Regions from separate parts of the Shewanella alkalitolerans genome, predicted to be linked through region 1. Evidence: predicted binding sites of a transcription regulator. Region 1 holds the regulator's gene; the other holds the start of a gene.
What was found. The regulator MetJ, encoded in region 1, represses methionine synthesis genes. The targets are predictions, from matches to a motif close to TAGACGTCTAGACGTCTA.
Positions count from the first base shown of each region.

Region 2: a site for MetJ is predicted at 7,300-7,317, ahead of K0J45_RS09030 (cystathionine beta-lyase). Genes of this name have one in related genera too.

Region 1 covers NZ_CP080422.1:586,529-596,096, forward strand. The annotation lists gene K0J45_RS02635 (conjugal transfer protein TraF) at 1-609, shown strand, start outside; gene K0J45_RS02640 (sulfite exporter TauE/SafE family protein) at 673-1,413, opposite strand; gene metJ (met regulon transcriptional regulator MetJ) at 1,492-1,806, opposite strand; gene metB (cystathionine gamma-synthase) at 2,031-3,197, shown strand; gene K0J45_RS02655 (bifunctional aspartate kinase/homoserine dehydrogenase II) at 3,217-5,610, shown strand; gene metF (methylenetetrahydrofolate reductase) at 5,875-6,765, shown strand; gene K0J45_RS02665 (c-type cytochrome) at 6,890-7,489, shown strand; gene K0J45_RS02670 (c-type cytochrome) at 7,500-8,561, shown strand; gene K0J45_RS02675 (cysteine-rich CWC family protein) at 8,644-8,859, shown strand; gene K0J45_RS02680 (NAD(P)/FAD-dependent oxidoreductase) at 8,863-9,568, shown strand, end outside.
Region 2 covers NZ_CP080422.1:1,996,149-2,005,716, forward strand. The annotation lists gene K0J45_RS09000 (HlyD family secretion protein) at 1-436, shown strand, start outside; gene K0J45_RS09005 (DUF2955 domain-containing protein) at 446-1,474, shown strand; gene K0J45_RS09010 (slipin family protein) at 1,471-2,274, opposite strand; gene K0J45_RS09015 (NfeD family protein) at 2,284-3,774, opposite strand; gene yegD (molecular chaperone) at 3,947-5,332, shown strand; gene K0J45_RS09025 (CreA family protein) at 5,400-5,897, shown strand; gene K0J45_RS09030 (cystathionine beta-lyase) at 6,076-7,263, opposite strand; gene pdsS (proteobacterial dedicated sortase system histidine kinase) at 7,364-9,538, opposite strand; gene pdsR (proteobacterial dedicated sortase system response regulator) at 9,541-9,568, opposite strand, start outside.

The DNA.
Region 1 (9,568 bases):
CTTGGTGTGGCCCTCAGCTTCCCGCTGTCGATCGTCAACATGCCGATCGCCGTGGGTATCTCTCCCAAGCTGCAGCGTATCGACACCTATAACTATGTGGTGAGTGCCAACAACTTCGATGCCGATGATTTCGACGACAACAAGTACCGCAACGACGATACCGTGGCAAACCTGGATATCGGCGTGGCCATTCAGCCACTCGAACGCATGACCATAGGCCTGTCGGGACGTAACCTGGTGAGCCAGAAGCTGGACACCGTCGAGGCGATGGGGCGCAAATTTACCTACCGTGTCGAGGCCCTCTATACCTTAGGTGTGGCCTATGATTGGGATAACTTCAGCCTGACGACTGATGTGGATCTCAATGGTCATAAGCGTTTCGATGAGATAGGCGAGACCCAGTATTGGCGCCTGGGCGGTGAAATGAGGGCGACCGATTGGCTGGCCCTGCGTGTCGGCTATCGCCACGATATGAAAGATACTAGCAGCAACCTCTATACCCTAGGCACAGGCTTTACCATAGGACGCTCCTTTAATCTGGACCTGACCGGCCTGGTGGGCACAGATGACGCCGTGGGCGGGGTGATTCAGACTTCCTATCATTTCTAGGAGTATGTTTCTCTAAGAATGAAAAGGCCGGCTGTGATGCCGGCCTTCTCTTGAGCCTAGGTGTTAGAGCAGGGCACTTAAGGACTTGGCGGCCAGCAAGATGGCGCTCAGGCTACAGAGCACCAGCGTCATGATGCGGGTCTTGTTCTTGTCTATGCGTCCCACCAGGCGATTGGCCATCAGGTAACCCAGCAGCACAGAGGGGAGCAGCAGCGCCGAGCAGTAGAAGTGATGCAGGGTCAGCAGCCCCGTAAGCCCCAGGATCACTATGGCGATAGTGGAGCTGAAGATGAAGAAGGCCGACAGAGCCGCGCGAAACTGCTTGGCATCTTTACCCGAGAGCAGTATGGCCAGCGGCGGTCCTCCGATGGCGGCGATGTTGCCGAAGATCCCCGAGATCACCCCAGCGATAAACAGGCTGCGGCGGTTGACCACCAGGTTGAGCCGCATCAGGCTTAGCAGTACGGCGATGGCAACGATAATGGCGATGGTCATGCCGAGCACGTCCTGGGGGGCGACCATGAGTAGGCCGGCGCCAATCAGTCCGCCGGGGATGCGTCCCAGCAAGGCATATTGCAGGCCGTTGAATTCCAGGGCGCCACGCTCACGGATCAGGGTCAGCAGGGCGATAGAGAAGCCCATCAGGATCACGGGCGCTGGCACAAGTGACGGCTCGATAAGGTAGAGCAGGGGCGCGGCGACGACCGCCATGCCGAAACCGATCAGGCTCTGGGTGAGGGCGCCGACGAAGACGATAAGCGAGGCTAGCGCCAGAATATGGGGATCGAGCGGAAGTGCAGGCACTGCAATGTTCCAGGCTAAGGTTGAAAACTAAAAGAGGGACCGCCTAGCGATCCCTCTATCGATTCGTGTGTGAGTGGATTACTCCATCTCTTCCCACTCTATGCCCATCTCGGTCATCAGACGTTTGACTTCGGCTGGGATGCTATCTGGCTTGTCTTTAGACAGGTCATCGTCTTGGGGGAGTGGTTGACCGGTGTAGGCGTGCAGGAAAGCCTCGCACAGCAGCTCGCTGTTAGTGGCGTGACGCAAGTTGTTGACCTGGCGCCGGGTGCGCTCGTCGGTTAACACCTTAAGCACCTTAAGAGGAATAGAGACAGTGATCTTCTTTACCTGCTCATTCTTCTTACCATGTTCAGCATAGGGGCTGATATAATCGCCATTCCACTCAGTCATTGACTCACCTGTAAATTCTAAAATTCGGTGCAGATTTTAAACCCTTACAAATTACAGTCAAATTATTGCCTCGAATTTTTGGCAAATGCAAATAGATTTCTAAATGTTTGGACGTCTAAACGTCCAAAAGTTGTTGACGCTCACTACCGGCTTAGGTACATTTAGACGTCCAGACATCTCTTTTGTCCGAGGTGCCTGCCCAGATCCATATTGAGGAGTTGAAGATGACAGCGCGTAAACTAGCCACCGCCGCCGTACGACGAGGCATAGAGTCAGACACTCAGCACGGTGCCGTGGTGCCGCCTATCTATCTGTCGACAAACTACTCGTTTGAAGGGCATCAACAGCCGCGGGCATTCGATTACAGCCGCTCAGGTAATCCGACCCGCTCCATTCTAGGTGATGCGATTGCCGAACTGGAACAAGGGGCGACCGGTGTGGTGACCTGTACCGGTATGGCCGCCATCACACTGGTGACTAGCCTGCTGGGCCCAGAGGATCTGCTGGTGGTGCCTCACGATTGCTATGGCGGCAGCTATCGCCTCTTCACCAACCTGGCCAAGAAGGGCGCCTTTAAACTCTTGGTGGTGGATCAAACCGACGAGCGTGCGCTTGAGCAGGCGCTGAGCCAGTCACCCAAGATGGTGTGGCTGGAGACCCCCTCTAACCCGCTGCTACGTGTGGTCGATATCGAGGCCATCGCCCAGGCGAGTCACAAGGTGGGCGCTCAGGTGGTGGTGGACAACACCTTCCTCTCTCCTGTGTTACAACAGCCGCTGTTGCTGGGGGCCGATATCGTGGTGCACTCGACCACTAAATATATCAATGGCCACAGCGATGTGGTGGGCGGCGCCGTGGTGGCCAAAGACCCTGAGGTGGGCGAGTTGTTGCACTGGTGGTCGAACACCCTTGGTCTGACCGGGTCGGCCTTCGACAGCTACCTGACCCTAAGGGGGCTGAGAACCCTGGCGGTGCGCATTCGTGAACACCAAGCCAACGCTCAGAAGGTATTGGCACTGCTTTGTGACCACAAGGCGGTGGAAAAAGTGTATTATCCGGGGCTTGCCGAGCATCCTGGCCATGAAATTGCGGCCAGACAGCAGAAGGGCTTCGGCGCTATGCTGAGTTTTGAGCTAAAAGGTGGCGAATCGGCACTCGTTGCCTTTTTAGATGCGTTACAATACTTCTCGGTAGCCGAGAGTCTGGGAGGCGTAGAGAGTCTGGTGGCGGTCCCCGCGACCATGACCCACAGAGCCATGGACCCAGAGGTGCGCCGTGAGGCGGGCGTGAAAGATACCCTGATCCGTTTGTCAGTGGGCATAGAAGATGGCGAGGATCTGGTGGCAGATATTCTTGCGGGTTTAGAAGCGGCTATCGCGGTAAGTAGTTAAAGGGTTTGAGGAGCAGATAATGACACGATGTCATTTGCATAAGTTTGGTGGTTCTAGTTTAGCGGATGCAGATTGTTACCGCCGCGTCGCCCACATTTTACTGACCCATGGCCACAGCGATGATCTTATCGTGGTGTCGGCCGCGGGCAAGAGTACCAATTTCCTATATCGCCTACTGGAGCTGTGCGACACAGATCAGCTGTGGCAGGAAGAGTTACAGGTGCTGGTGAGTTACCAGCAGAACCTGATCGAGCAGCTGCTCTCCAACGAGCAGGCGCGCAGCCTGAGAGAGCGACTGGCCACCGACAAGTCGCAGCTGACCAGCCTGTTGTCGCTTGATGAGCTCAACGACTATCAACGTAATCAGGTGGTGAGTTTCGGCGAGCGCTGGTCTTCCCGTCTACTGGCGGCGCTGCTGCGCGAGTCTGGCGTGGCGGCGACCGATGTCGATGCCCGAACTCTACTGGTCGCCGATGAAGGCGCCGTACCGCAGATCCGCCTGGGCGAGTCACGCCAGAAGGTGCAGGCGCTGCTCGAGGCCCATCCCCAGGAGCGTCTGGTGATCACCGGTTTTATCTGCGCCAACGAGCAGGGCGACACCCTGCTGCTGGGCCGTAACGGCTCAGATTTTAGCGCCACCTTGCTGGCTAGCCTGGCGGATATCGAACGCGTCACCATCTGGACGGATGTGGAAGGCGTATTTAACGCCGATCCTAACCGAATTAACGATGCCAAGTTGCTTAAGAGTATGTCGCTCACCGAGGCGAATCGCCTGGCGCACCTTGGCTCTCCGGTGCTGCATAACCGCACTCTGCAGCCCTTGTTCGATACCGAAGTTAGCCTGGCGGTGCGTTCAAGCTACGCACCCCATACAGATTTTACCCTGATCGCCCCTAAGAGCTCGTCGGCCAGTGCCCCTGTGGTGACCAGCCTCTCCAGCGTCAGTCTGTTTAGCCTGACCATAGGGGTCGAGTTGCCGCAGCTGCTGGCCTGTTTTGCCCAGGCTGGCCTGACGCCGCTGGCCTACTGGTCGCTGGCTCATGGCCGTGCCGAGCTGGCCTTTACCCATGAGAATCAGAAGCAGGCACAGGCCATCTTCGAGGCCAGGCGCAGCGAGCTGGGAATCGATGAGTTACAGCTGCGTGACGATCTCGGCCTGGTGGCCCTGGTAAGCGCCGATGCCAGCCTCTACCGCCGCGGCTTCTCGCGTCTGTTGAGCCGTGAGGCCCATCCTCTGTGTAACGATGGCTTGAGTCTGGTGACTCTGGTGCCTAAGGCGCAGGTAAACCTGTTGACCCAGAAGGTGCACAGACGCTGCGCCGGTCCGCGCAAGCGTATCGGTGTCCTGCTGCTGGGCATAGGCAACATAGGCGAAGCCTGGATCGATCTCTTCAAGCGTGCCCGCCCCGTGCTCAATAAGGAGCTTGAGGTCAGCGTCGAGTTGGTGGGACTCTTGAGTTCCAAGAAGGCGCTGCTGAGCGAGACAGATATTGACTTAAGCAGCTGGCAGCAGGCCTTCGAGGAGCGCGGTACCGGCTGGCAGTACACCCATCTGTTCGAGCAGTTACAGGCGTTAAATTGCGATGAGTTGATCGCCCTGGACATCAGCGCCAGCGCCGATCTCACCCTGCAATATCCAGAGTTTTTTGCCCGCGGCATTCATATCGTCAGCGCCAACAAGCTGGCGGGTTCTGGGCCGCTGGCCTTCTATCAAGAGCTGAAACAGCAGCTGGGCAATCGTCGTCTGTTCTGGCGTTATAACGCCAGCTGTGGTGCGGGCCTGCCGGTGCAACATGCGCTGAACGATCTGCATAACAGCGGTGACAGCATAGAGGCGGTCGGCGGCATCTTCTCCGGCACCCTGTGCTGGTTGTTCGAGCACTATGATGCCAAGAAGCCCTTCTCCGAGCTGGTGCTGGAGGCTAAGGGGCTGGGTATTACCGAGCCGGATCCCCGCGACGACCTCTCCGGCCGGGACATGCAGCGCAAGTTGCTGATCTTGGCCCGTGAGATAGGTTACGACATAGAGCTGGACGATATCGAGCTGGAGTCTCTGGTGCCGACTAAGCTGGCCGAGATCCCGCTGGATGATTTCATCAAGCGTATGGCGGAGCTCGATGGCGAGATGTTGCAGCAGTATCAGGCAGCGGCCGAGCAGAACAAGGTGCTCAGGTATGTGGCGTCATTGGATTCAGACCAGGGCCAACTCAAGGCCAAGGTGGGAATCCAGTGGGTCGATAGGAGCCACCCGTATGCCAATTTGACGCCGGGCGATAATGTCTTCGTCATTCGCAGCGATTTCTATCAGGACAATCCGCTGATCATACGTGGCCCGGGCGCCGGGCGCGAGGTGACGGCTGCCGCGGTGCAGTCGGATCTGGCGCAGATCTGCCGGGATCTCCTGCAAGAGTAATTTAAAGGGTCGATGCGTGCATCGGCCTTTTTTATAGCTTTTTCTCTTCTTCTTTATATCTCTCTTTCAGTACATTTCGCCGGATGAATTGGTGAGATAGGCCTGCCTGTGCCTGCCGTTTCACTTTCGGACTATCTTATAAACAGATTGTTTTTTATTGAGTCAGTTTTTGGGCTTGACATCACTCTGAGTTTCTCTAGTATATGGACATATAGACGTCCAAACGTCTAAAATATTTTTTGCTCTAGGTCTGAGGGAATTAAGATGGCTTTTCATCACGCACAACACGCCAATTCATTGAATCAAAGCTTGTCTGAGCTTAATGGTGATATCAATGTGTCATTTGAGTTTTTCCCACCGGCCACCCCCGAGATGGAAACCATTCTGTGGAACTCCATCAGACGCCTGGAGCCGCTTAAGCCTAAGTTTGTCTCGGTAACCTATGGTGCTAATTCTGGCGTGCGCGATCGTACCCATGGGGTGATCGAGCGTATTCAGAAGGAGACAGATCTGGTGGCGGCGCCCCATCTGACCCTGGTCGATGCCAGCGATGAAGAGCTGGTCGAGCTGGCGAAGCACTACTGGAACTCGGGTATACGTGACATCGTTGCGCTACGTGGCGATCTACCCGCGGGCAGCCCTAAGCCGACCCGTTTTGCCAACGACCTGGTGCGCCTGCTTAAGTCTGTGGCCGACTTCGATATCTCGGTGGCGGCCTATCCTGAGGTGCACCCAGATGCGCCCAATGCCCAGGCGGATCTGATTAATCTTAAGAAGAAGATAGACGCGGGCGCCAACCGCGCCATCACCCAGTTCTTCTTCGATGTGGAATCTTACCTGAGATTCAGAGACCGCTGCGTGGCCGCCGGTATCGACGTGGAGATAGTGCCGGGCATTCTGCCTGTGACCAACTTTACTCAGCTGAAACGCTTCGCCGGCATGACCAATGTGTCTATCCCAAGCTGGCTGCATAAGCAGTTTGAGGGGCTCGACGATGACCCGTCGACCCGCCAGATGGTAGGGGCCAACGTGGCCATCGACATGGTCAAGGTGTTGTCTCGTGAAGGGGTGAAAGACTTCCACTTCTATACCCTGAACCGCGCCGAATTAACCTATGCCATCTGCCATACCCTTGGCGTAAGACCCGGTAAATAGCACTTCGTTAACCAGAATAGACTTCTAGCCCCGCCTCGATAGGTGGGGCTTTTTTATACCTATTATCAATAGTCCTAGTGTGGTTTTTCTTCTATGATTGACCACAGCCAATAAGGAGGTTGATATGTATAGAATGCTTATCGGAGTAACAGCGCTTTTCCTGAGTAGTCAGGCGATGGCCGCCAACGAGATGCCACCGGCCGCCGCCCTGTGTGGCAGTTGTCATGGCCCGACCGGGATGGGGATAGAGCCTATCGCGCCGCGTATCGCCGGACTCTCTTCCGAATATATTGCCAAGCAGATCCACCTGTTTCAGCAAGGCGACAGACAAAATCCCAGCATGACACCCATGGCGATGACGGTGCAGGGAGAGGCCATCAATCAGGTGGCAGATTACTTTGCCGCTCAGCCACTGCCAGCCTTTTCCCTAGCCTTACGCGGTAGCCAGACTAGCTACCAGAGCGCGGCGGAAACCTTGGTCTATCAAGGGGACTGGCAGCGCACCCTGCCGGCCTGTGTCTCTTGCCATGGCCCCTCGGGGATAGGTGGAGGCCAGTTCCCGCGTCTGGCGGGGCAGCAGGCCAGCTATCTTAAGACACAGCTGATGGCCTGGCAGTCGGGCACGCGTAAGGGGGATATTGATAACATGATGGGCAATATCGCCAGCAAGTTGAGCCAAGATGAGATAGCGGCCCTGGCCGACTATTTTGCCACGTTGAAGTAGGGAGGCGGATATGAACAGGAATCTAATGACACTCAGCGGCCTACTTTTGTGTGCCCTTGGCAATAACGTACAGGCGGGTGACTTACCCGATAAGCAGGCTGAGCTGAAACTGGCGGCGCCAGCGCAGGATGCGGATTATCTTAAGATGCGCTCCCTTGCCAGCATCCCCGAAGGTGCCTTCGGCGACAAGGTACGCCTGGGCTATCAACTATTCGTTAATACCCAACAGCTTAGGGGCCAATATGTGGGCAACGAGCTGAACTGCGTCAACTGCCACATGGATGCCGGGCGCAGGGCCAATGCCTCTCCCTTGTGGGCTGCCTATCTGGCCTATCCTGCCTATCGCAAGAAGAACGATAAAGTGAACAGCTATCAGGAGCGGATCCAGGGTTGTTTCACCTATTCGATGAATGGCAAGGCGCCCGAGTCGGGCAGCGAACCTCTGGTGGCGCTGTCGGCCTACTCCTACTGGTTAGCCATGGGGGGCCTGATGGATAAGTATGGCGTGACAGGCGCCGTGCCTGAGCTGAGTGATGCCGAGCTGCTCAAAGGCGGCAAGCGGGAGGATTTTGTCTTGCCCGAGGCGATCGCCAAGGCGACTAGCCTAGATGAGCGCGCCAAGCTGCCGGGCAGAGGCTTCCCCGCCATCCCTAAACCCGAGCAGGCTTATTCGCCTGCACGCGGCGAGCAGGTCTATCGGGCCCACTGCCAGTCCTGCCACGGTGAAAAAGGTGAAGGGCTAGCCATGGGCGGTGTCTATAGCCTGCCGCCGTTGTGGGGACCGAACAGCTTTAACTGGGGAGCGGGCATGCACAGGGTCAACACGGCGGCCAATTTCATCTATGAGAATATGCCTCTGGGTAAGAGTGTGCAGCTTTCTCATCAGGAGGCCTGGGACGTGGCAGCCTTTGTGGTCTCCCATGAGCGACCACAGGACCCGCGACTGGAAGGCGATAAGGTGATGGAGCTGAGCAAGCGCTATCACCAGCATCAAGGCTATTACGGCAAGAGTCTGGATGAGGGGGCCGTTCTCGGCACTCAATCCTATCCTATCAATCCGGCTAAGCAGTAAGCCTAAGCAATAAGCCTTAAGCTTGTTCCGCCCGAGACTGAGTGTTAACGTTAACGGCTAACACTCAGTCTCTATGGATTCTATGCGCACCAATGCCAGTCAGTGCCCCCTGTGTCATCAGCCCAATCAGTGCGCCGTAGTGGAGGGGCATGGGAGTGATACCTGTTGGTGTCATCATCAGACGTTTGCGCCCAAGGCGCAGTTGTCCCAAGCCATAGCCCCAGATGTTTGTATCTGTCAGGCCTGCGCCGAGGCGCTCAGGCTGGAGGCTGAGTTAGGGGTTAAGCGAGTCGATTAATTGATGACGAGAACGACCATGGACAAGCTTGATGCGATCGTTATTGGTGCCGGTGTAGTAGGGCTAGCGGTGGCGGCTAGCTTGAGTCGGCGTTTTGGTAATGTGTTGATCATAGATCGCGCCGAGACCTTAGGTACTGGCATCAGCAGTCGCAACAGTGAGGTGATCCACGCAGGGATCTACTACCCGACGGGGAGTCTCAAGGCGCAGCTTTGCGTTGAGGGTAAACGGCAGCTGTATGCCTATTGTCGCCTCCGGGGTATCGCCGTGAATCCCTTGGGTAAGCTGATAGTGGCGACTCAGGCCGAGCAGGAGGCGCAGCTCGACTTCTTGCTGGCCCAAGCTCGGGCCAATGGGGTCGATGATCTTGCGCCGCTTAGTCATAAGCAAATGCAGGTGCTCGAGCCGGCGCTCAAGGCGTCTGCCGGGTTACTCTCACCCTCTACAGGTATCGTCGACAGTCATGGCTTGATGCTGAGTCTGCTGGCCGAGGCGGAGGAGTATGGCGCGATATTTTGCCCTCATACCGAGTTTATCACCGCCCAGGCCGATGCGAATGGCTTTAGGGTGGAGCTGATGCAGCAGGGTGAGCGGGTGAGTCTGGAGACCAGCTATCTGATCAACTGCGCCGGTCTATATGCCACAGAGGTGGCGACGCGTATTGAGGGGCTGGCAGAGCCCCTCATTCCACAGCTTTATTGGTGCAAGG
Region 2 (9,568 bases), 1.4 Mb from region 1:
CACCAACGTGCAGCTAGCCTCGGGCAACATGGTGAATCAGTCGACGCCCGTCATGGCGCTGCTGCTGGATAATGTGGATGTGATCGCCGATTTTCGTGAGAAGAACCTGCGCCACATCGCCCCAGGCGCGACCGCGCTGGTGGCCTTCGACGGTCGCCCAGGTGAGCTGTTTCAGGCGAGCGTCAGCAGTGTCGATGCCGGTGTGAGTCAGGCCCAGTTCGATGCCAATGGACGTCTTGCGACTCCAACCGAGTCAAATCGTTGGGTGCGAGATGCCCAGCGTTTCCGTCTTCACCTGGAGCTGGCCCCCGATGTGGCCATAACCCTGCCGGCCGGCGCCAAGGCAACCGTGCAGCTTCAGCCAAGCAATGTTGTCTATGAGCTGTTTGCCAAGGTGCAGATCAAGTTCATCAGCCTGCTGCATTACATCTACTAGGGGCGAAGCGTGTTAATTCGTCATCATCCCTTAAGTGCCAACGATCTGCGCCAGTGTCTGCGTATTGCGACTGGCGCCACCTTGGGCTTTCTCAGCTGCAAGGTGCTGGAATTTAACTACGGGGTCTTCTTTACCGTTCTGCCCATGTTGATGCTGGGGATCTTGCCTAAGATGTCGCTGCATGTGGTGCGGCAGGTGATGGCCTCGTCCGCCATCGCCATCATAGAGGTGGCGCTGCTGGCCGAGTATTTGGGCTCGCACCCGATAGTGATGTCTATCGTCGCCTTCATGCTGTTTCTCTACCGCTTTGCCTGCATGTCCCGCGGCAGCCTGTTTCTGTTTGGCGCCACAGGGGTGATTAGCCTGAGCATCATGCTGCACTTTGCCAGCTACCCGGATACAGATGTGACTGAGCTGGCGATCAATAACTTTATGGGTTGTGGCTTTTCCGTGCTTATTGCCTATCTGATGATGTACCTGTTTCCCGACGTCGATGCACGGGCGCCTATGGCAGCTATGCCTAAGGCGCCCCATCGCATGCGTCACGAGGCGCTGATGGGGGCGACTATCGCCACCATCTCCTTCGCCGTGTTTCAGGTGTTTGATCTGCGTGATTCCTTGGCGGCCCAGGCGACGACATTGTTGTTACTCTTTCCCATGCACTGGAACGGCGCCCTGGGTTATGCCAGACGCCGCGCCGTAGGTACCATACTCGGGGTGACCTGTGGCCTCTTGATGCAACTGCTGCTCTATACCTGGGCCCATGAGCTGGTGCTCCTGCTGCCGCTTTTCTGGTTGGTGACCCTGCTGTTCAGTCAGGCTCATGTGACCGAGGCGATGGGCTCTGGGGTGGGATTCGGCGCCATGACCACCATGGGTGCCCTCTATGGTCAAAACCTGACGCCCGCTAACGATCTCATCTACAGCAGCCTCTATCGCGGCGCGAGTATCTTAGGCGCCATAGTGCTTACTCTGATGGCCTGTTACCTGGTGCATCTGCTGCTTAACCGCTTCGAGGCCACCCGTTTCGGCCATTAGTCCTCGGTTTTCTTTGCCGGGGTCTCCTCCTGGTCGCTAACCCGATTTAGCACCCCCTTGAGGAGGTCCATCGGCAGAGGGAAGAGGATGGTCGAATTCTTCTCGCCGGCGATCTCTGTCAGGGTCTGCAGGTAACGCAGCAAGATGGCGTTGGGCGACTTTTTAAGGTTCTGCGCCGCTTCTACCAGCTTGGCCGAGGCCTCCATCTCGCCAGAGGCGTGGATCACCTTAGCGCGACGGATCCGCTCCGCCTCCGCCTGTCTGGCGATGGCGCGCACCATGGTTTCGTTGAGATCCACATGCTTTATTTCCACGTTAGAGACCTTGATCCCCCAGCCGTCGGTGCGGCTGTCGAGGATCGACTGAATGTCGGTGTTGAGCATGTCGCGATTGGCCAGCATCTCATCCAGCTCATGTTGCCCGAGTACAGATCGTAGCGTGGTCTGCGCCAGCTGCGAGGTGGCTTGCAGAAAATCCTCCACATTGATGATCGCCTTCTGGGCATCTATGACCCGAAAGTAGATCACCGCATTGACCTGCACCGAGACGTTGTCGCGGCTGATCACATCCTGAGTCGGCACATCCATCACCACGGTGCGCAGATCCACCCGCACCATCTGTTGCACCAAGGGGATCACTATGATGAGGCCAGGGCCCTTGACCCGGTAGAAGCGCCCCAGCATGAAGATCACCCCGCGTTCATATTCCCGCAGGATCTTGAAGGTGCTGATAAGCAGTGACACCAGCAGGAAGGTGAGGGCGACGAAGAAGAGCTGGGTATTGTAGGCTAAGGCTTGCATATCAACCTCCTAAGGATTGTCTGAATCGGGCAGCGTCGCCGCTGGGGTGACGATAAGGGTAAGTTTGTCGCGCCCGAGTACGACAACCGTCTCGCCCGTCTGGGTCTGGGTATCTGATCTGGCCTGCCAACACTCGCCACCCAGGGTGACCAGGCCGTACTTCTCGAAGCCTTTTACCACCTTAGCACTGGCGCCGATGAGCAGATCGTCGCCGCTGACGTTGGCGGCCTTGCGCGCCTTCCACAGGCTGGAGAGTACCCAGAGAGAGAAGCCCGACGCGGTAACCGTCACGGCGGCGATAAGCGGCAGTGAGATGGAGAGATCGCCGCCCTCGGCATCGATAAGAAACAGCGAGCCCAGGGCGAAAGCCACGATACCACCCAGGCCCAGAATACCGAAGCTGGGCACCATGGACTCGGCGACGATAAGGGCTATGCCCAGCAGGATAAGTCCAAGCCCGGCGTAGTTGACCGGCAGCAGCTGAAAGGCGTAGAGGGCGACCAGGAGGGCGATACCGCCGGTGACACCGGCAATGCCTATGCCAGGGCTGTAAAACTCCAGCAGCAGACCATAGATACCGATCAACATCAGGATATAGGCGATGTTGGGATCGGTTATGGTGGCGATGACGCGATTGCGCCAGCTTTGTTGACGCGGCGTTAGATTGGCACCGGCCAGGGACAGGCGCTTAGCCTTGCCATCCACCACCACGCTAAAGCCTTCGAGCTTGGCCACCAACTCTTGTGGATCGGCCGCCATCAGGTTGATCACATTCTGGGCCAGCGCCTCATCTGAGGTGAGGGTGGCGGCATCGATAACCGCGCGCTCGGCAAACTCGACGTTACGCCCCCTCAGGTTAGCCAGGGAGCGAATATAGGCCACCGCATCGTTGAGCACCTTGTGGGCCATGGCATCCTTGTTGTCCTTTGGCGTTGACTCGGGACTAGACTGACCCATGCCATCCTTTTGTGCTGCCTTATCTTGTGAGCCAGATTCTTTGGGATCAGAGCCAGAACCGGAACCGGAACCAGAGTCTTGGGGGGAGGAGGGCATGCCCAGCTGCACAGGTGTGGCCGCACCTAGCGTGGTGGCGGGTGCCATGGCGGCGATATGGCAGGCATAGAGCATATAGGTGCCGGCGCTCATGGCTCTTGCGCCCGGCGGGGCTACCAGGCAGGCGATGGGGATCTTGGATGCAAGGATCGCCTGATTGATGCTTCTGAGACTGGTGACCAGCCCCCCGGGGGTATCTAGCACTATCATGATAAGCTCGGGTCGCTGCTCAACCGGCAGGCGATTGGCGTGGTCTATCTGTTCGCTTAGGTATTCGCCTATGGCTGGGCCTATGGCGCCGCTAAACTGCAGCAGGGGAATGGGTTGGGGCGTGGTTTGCGCGGACTCACTGTTTTCCTCCGTCGCCGACACGCTCTTGCCCAGGCTCAGCGCTATTAGCAAGAGCAACGGGATAACACTCAGTGAACGTCGGTTTAAGCTGTGCATAACGACTCCCAATGTCCCTTTAAGTTTAGTCGATTTCCCATGGGCGATATTTGTGTGAGCATTTGTAAGAGCTTTTGTAGGCGCTTGGGTGGTGGGTATTTGAGTCGGCCGCTTGTCTTTTATGGTGAGTGTGTTATTTTGCTCGGCTTTTTCATGGGCGGGAGCGCTTTGCATGTTTGTTGGATTCGATTATGGCAGCGCCAACTGCGCCGTCGGTATTATGGATGGGGAAAGGGTGCAGCTGTTGCCCCTGGCGGGGGACTCTCACTACCTGGTATCGACCCTGTATGCCTTCGACCGTGAGCTGATTGCCGAGGCCGTCTATCAGCAGCTAGCTGGTGAATTGAAGGCCGATTATGCCAAGCTACGCTCGGCGCAGCTGAGCCGCGCCCGTCATGCCCGTCAGGCGCTGGATCTCGACAGTGATGAGCAGGCGGTGTTTGTCGGTGAGCAGGCGGTGGCCCATTATCTTGAGATGCCCGAAGAGGGCTTCTATGTGCGCTCGCCCAAGTCTTTCCTGGGGGCAACCGGTCTGCGAGCGGATCAGATCGCCCTGTTTGAAGATATCGTCACCCTGATGATGATGCATATCAAGAGCTTGGCGGATAAGCAGTTGGGCGCTAAGGGAAGCGCCACCCATGCGGTGATCGGTCGCCCAGTCAACTTTCAGGGCATAGGCGGCGAGGAGAGCAACCGTCAGGCCGAAGCCATCCTAGCGCTGGCGGCTAAACGGGCCGGTTTCATCGAGGTGAGTTTCCTGTTCGAGCCCCTGGCGGCGGGGATGGATTTCGAGGCCAGCCTGACCCAGGACAAGACAGTGCTGGTGGTGGATGTGGGCGGCGGCACCACAGACTGCTCTGTGGTGAAGATGGGGCCGTCTCATATCGCTAAGGCGGATCGTAGCGAGGATTTTCTGGGTCACAGCGGTCAGCGCATCGGCGGTAACGATCTGGATATCGCCCTGGCGATGAAGGCCTTCATGCCCCACCTTGGGCTGGGGTCTCAGATGGTCAATGGCCTGCCTGTGCCCAGCCAACCCTTCTGGAGTGCGGTGGCGGTTAACGACATCAGCGCCCAACGTGACTTTGCCAGCCTGACCAGCCGCAAGATGATAGAGGAACTGATTAAGGATGCCGAGCGGGCAGATCTGTTGTCGCGCCTGCTCAAGGTGCAACGGGATCAGCTCGGCTATCGACTGGTTCGCAGCGCCGAGGGGGCTAAAATTGCCCTGTCAGATGATGCGTTCACCCAGGCGAATCTAGATTATGTCGATGCTGCGCTGGCTGCCGAAGTCGATCAGCAAGGCTTCGTCGATGCGATCGCTCAGCCTGTGGGCTTGATCCAGTCCTTAATGGCTGAGGCAATGGCCAAAGCAACAGATAAGGCGACGGACAAGGCGCAGGCCGATATTATCTATGTCACCGGCGGTACGGCCAAGAGCCCGGCGATTTACCAGAAGATTGCCCAGATGTATCCTGAGACAGAGATAGTGGTCGGTGACCACTTTGGTAGTGTGACGGCCGGACTAACCCGCTGGGCGCAGAAGGTATTTGGCTAACGCAATAAGGTGTTAGGCCGTCAAGGCAATAAGACCACAAAACAACGAGACAACAAGGCAAAAAGGAATGAAGATGAAAGCTTGGATTGGAATCATGTTTGCCACAGCAACAAGTCTGCTGACCGGCTGCGGCGATGATGTGGGCAAGGTGAGCCTGGGGGTCTTTACCACCAAGGATGTGATCATCGAGGCCAGACAAGATCCTAAGATCCCCGGGGTGACCTGTCATATCAGTCGCATCGAGGCAAATCTGGACTTTGCCGATCCGTCGGATATGGGGATCGCCTGTCGTCAGACCGGACCGATTTTGCCTGCGGATCTCGCCAACATCGACAAGAGCCACGGCGGCGAGGTGGTGTTTAAGGCCTCACTGAGTATCTTGTTCAAATCCCTCAAGGTGAGACGCATCTATGACGCCGACAGCCAGACGTTGATCTATCTCTCATACTCCACCAAGGAGACTGATGGCAGCCATAAGCACAGCCTGTCGACCGTGCCCCTGTACGGCACCCAGGCCTGGCAAGCGCCTGCGGCGCAAAACGAAGCGCCAGCGGCTAAGAACTGAGCGCCAGCGGCTAAGAGCTGAGAGCCAGTGGCTAAAAACTGATCGCAAGCAGCGCAAAACGAAGCGCCAGCGACTCACTAGCGTGAATCGGAAAAACCTGCAGGTAATCAAAAAAGGAAAACGCCGTCATCTGACGGCGTTTTTTATGGGTGATCCCCACGCTTATTTAGGCGAGGCGCTAGTCGCTCTGGCCATCCAATACCGCGTTGTAGCGGGCAAAGCCGGCCTCAAGATCTTTGATGAGATCCTCAGGATTTTCCAGGCCTACATGCAGGCGGATTAGCGGCTTGCTGCTGTCCCACTGGGTGGCGGTGCGCAGTTTGTCGATACCGAAGACCCCCAGGATCAGGCTCTCGTATCCGCCCCAGGAGAAGCCCATCTTGAAGTGGTCCATACCTTCGACAAAAGCAGTGATCGCCTTGATATTGCCGCGCTTGAGCACAAACGAGAAGAGGCCGTTTGAGGCGCTGAAATCCCGCTTAAAAAATTCATGCCCAGGGCAGGTGTCGAAGGCGGGGTGGCGCAGATGATCCACCTCGGGGCGTGTGGCCAGCCAGTTGGCGATCGCTAGGCCATTCTTCTCATGCTGGGCCATGCGTACTCCCAGGGTGCGTAGGCCGCGACTGGCGAGATAGATATCGTCCGCCGAGGTGCATTGGCCCATGAGGTAGCTGTTTTCCCTGAGCTGGTCCCAATGAGCCTGGTTGGCGGTGGCGGTTCCCAGCATCACATCCGAGTGACCGACGATATATTTGGTCGCCGCCTGGATCGAGATATCCACCCCAAGCTCGAAGGGGCGGCAGTTGATGGGTGATGCCCAGGTGTTATCTAGCATGACCACCAGATTGTGGCGATGGGCGATGGCGCTCAGGGTCGGCACATCCTGCACCTCCAGGGTGATGGAACCCGGGGATTCGAGAAACAGCACCTTGGTATTGGGACGGATAAGCGCCTCTATGCCATCACCTATGAGGGGATCATAGTAAGTGGTCTCTATGCCGAAGCCCTTGAGCAGCTTGTCGCACAGATCCCGAGTGGGTTCATAGGCGGTGTCGACCATCAGCAGATGATCGCCAGCCTTGAGAAAGGAGAGCAGGGCGCCTGAGATGGCCGCCGAACCTGAAGGGTAGAGGGCGGTGCCTACGCCGCCTTCGAGTTCGGCGATGGCCGCCTGGAAGGCAAAGTGGGTTGGGGTGCCGCGACGACCATAAAACATCTCGCCGTTGGCGCGGTTCTTGGTGGCATGACGCATATCCTCTATGGTGTCGAAAACCACGGTGGAGGCGCGAAACACCGGCGGGTTGATCACCCCCTTGCTCCATTTCTTGTCGCGGCCGACGCTGACTATCTTGGTCTCTCTTTTCATCCCATACTCTCGTGTTGGCAACTCAATGCAGCCATCTTAACATCTATACGGCTAAATGAAAGTGAGATTTATTGGAGTGGTTTTCCTTTTAGCGTGTAGGCTATTGCGCCTCCAGCGGCAGACGGATATGGATAACCACGCCGGTGGCCTGACCATCCTGCATCTGGTTCTCTGCGCGTATGCTGCCCTTGTGAAAGTCGGTGATCAAGCGGGCGATATAGAGGCCGAGACCCAGGTGAGGCTTGTCCTGCGCCTTCTGGGCGCGCACAGACACCATGGACTCGAAGATCTGCTCGCCCATGTTGGCGGGTAGCGAAGGCCCCAGGTTACTCACGCTCAGCAGCGCCTGACGGCCCTTTGCCTTGAGTGACACCTTAATCGGCGTATCGCTCTGGCTGAACTCGATGGCGTTGGCGATCAGCTTGTCCATCAGCTGGGCGATATACTCGGGCACCCCTCGCATGGTCATGGGCTCCTTGTCTATCTCTAGCTCAAATACCTGATTGGCATAGGTCATCTGATAGCCCTGCATACAACCTGAGATCACCTTGGAGAGGGGGAAGTTGTCCACCTCGGCGTCGGTCAGTGCCTCTTCGAGACGGGTCGCCTCGCTCATGTTGTTGAGGATCATGTTGAGGCGGCTCACCCCTTCGTGGGCGCGATCGACATACTTTTGATGTTGCGGCGGCAGATCCTGGCTGTTGAGGTGCTCGAGTGACGAGCGTACCACGGCGACCGGCGTGCGCAGCTCATGACCGAGGCGCGACGACATGTTCTCCAGATAGTGAGTATATTGGCTCAGTCGGCCGACTATGCTGGAAAAACTACGGCTGAGATCGCCTATCTCGTCGCGCACCTTAGAGCCGACAATCGCCTTTCTGATCCGCCCCTGGCTGTCGATCGCTTGCTCGGCATCGTCCCTCAGCTTACGGATGCGGCTGGAGATGCTGGAGGCGAAGAAGAAGAGCGCTAGTGTGCCCATGCTCATCACGGTCAGGATCACGTTAAACAGCTTCTCCAGCGCCTTGTTGCGCAGGGTGCGGATGCCGTGGGTGGTCTCCTCGGCGATCACCACGCCCATCACGGTTTCGTCGATCCAGATAGGGCTGGCGGCAGCCAGGATCACCGCCTTGCCATCTGGGCTGAGGCGCCAGGTGGAGCCAAATTGACCCGCCAGGGCCTTACGGATATGGCTGCCCTCGAGCACAGTAGAGTCTTTGAGCGAGTCGACGAAATGCTTAGGCGGCGTGGTCAGGATGCGATAGTAGATCGGGTGCAGGAACTGCTGCTTGAAGCGGCCCCAGAAGGTGTCTGGTGTCTGCTCGGTCGCGGTCTGCGCCCACACATTGGTGCTGCTGTAGATGTCGCCGGATTTCGCCAGTACCCGGCCGTGGCGATCCACCACCCAGATCCGCGAGCTGTTGTGGCTCATCCCCTTGATGATGCTCTCGATCTCAGGCGAAGGCACCAGTACCGTCCCCAGCTTGGTGACATCATCCGTGGCCGAGGTGCCGACGATCGCCTCGACGTTACGCGTCTTTCTGTCGTTAACATCGACGATGGCGAAACCCAGCTTACTGCCCACCATCTCCAGCGGCATCCTCAGCTCGATGTTGTAGCCTTTATCTGTCTTCAGCCACTTGCCCTGAATGCGTACCTCTGGAGTAACGGGCTGGGACTTGCGGGGATCGGCGGGCAGCTCGAAGGCGCTGATCCAGCCGTCACGTATGGTGGCGACGATGTAACGGCGAAACTGGCCGTCGGGCGCTAGGGTGGCGATGGCCAGATGATCGTTGTTGTCGATGCGCAGGCTGTTGGTGCCGCGGTAGATCACCTTAGGATCTGTCACCTCGAAATAGCCATAGAGGTAGCCGGCATACTTGCCCACCATATGGGTGAAACTGACGTTGAGAGGTTTGCCATCATCGGCCTTAAACAGCTGGTGATCGGCGCCGTAGGTCACCGCGCGGTGGCGGTTAGAGGCCCATTCGCCCAGCTTGCCATCCAGATGGATAGGGCCGGTTAAGGGGTAGGCGTAGAGATCCCGCCCCTTTTTTACCTGTGACAAGAAGCTTGCCTGCTTGTCGAACAGCTTGGGACGTTCATGCAGGGCGGTGGCTAAGGCTTGAGTGGTGCCTTCAAGAGTCTTTTCCTGGCCGTGGCGCAGGTATTTTTCCATCTCCCACACATATTGATAGCCCAGCCAAGGCAGGCAGAGCAGGAACAGGGAGAGTACGGCGACCTTAGTGCGCAGGCCGATGGGCAGATTAAACATGCTTAGTCTTGGGTATCCCAGCGGTAGCCC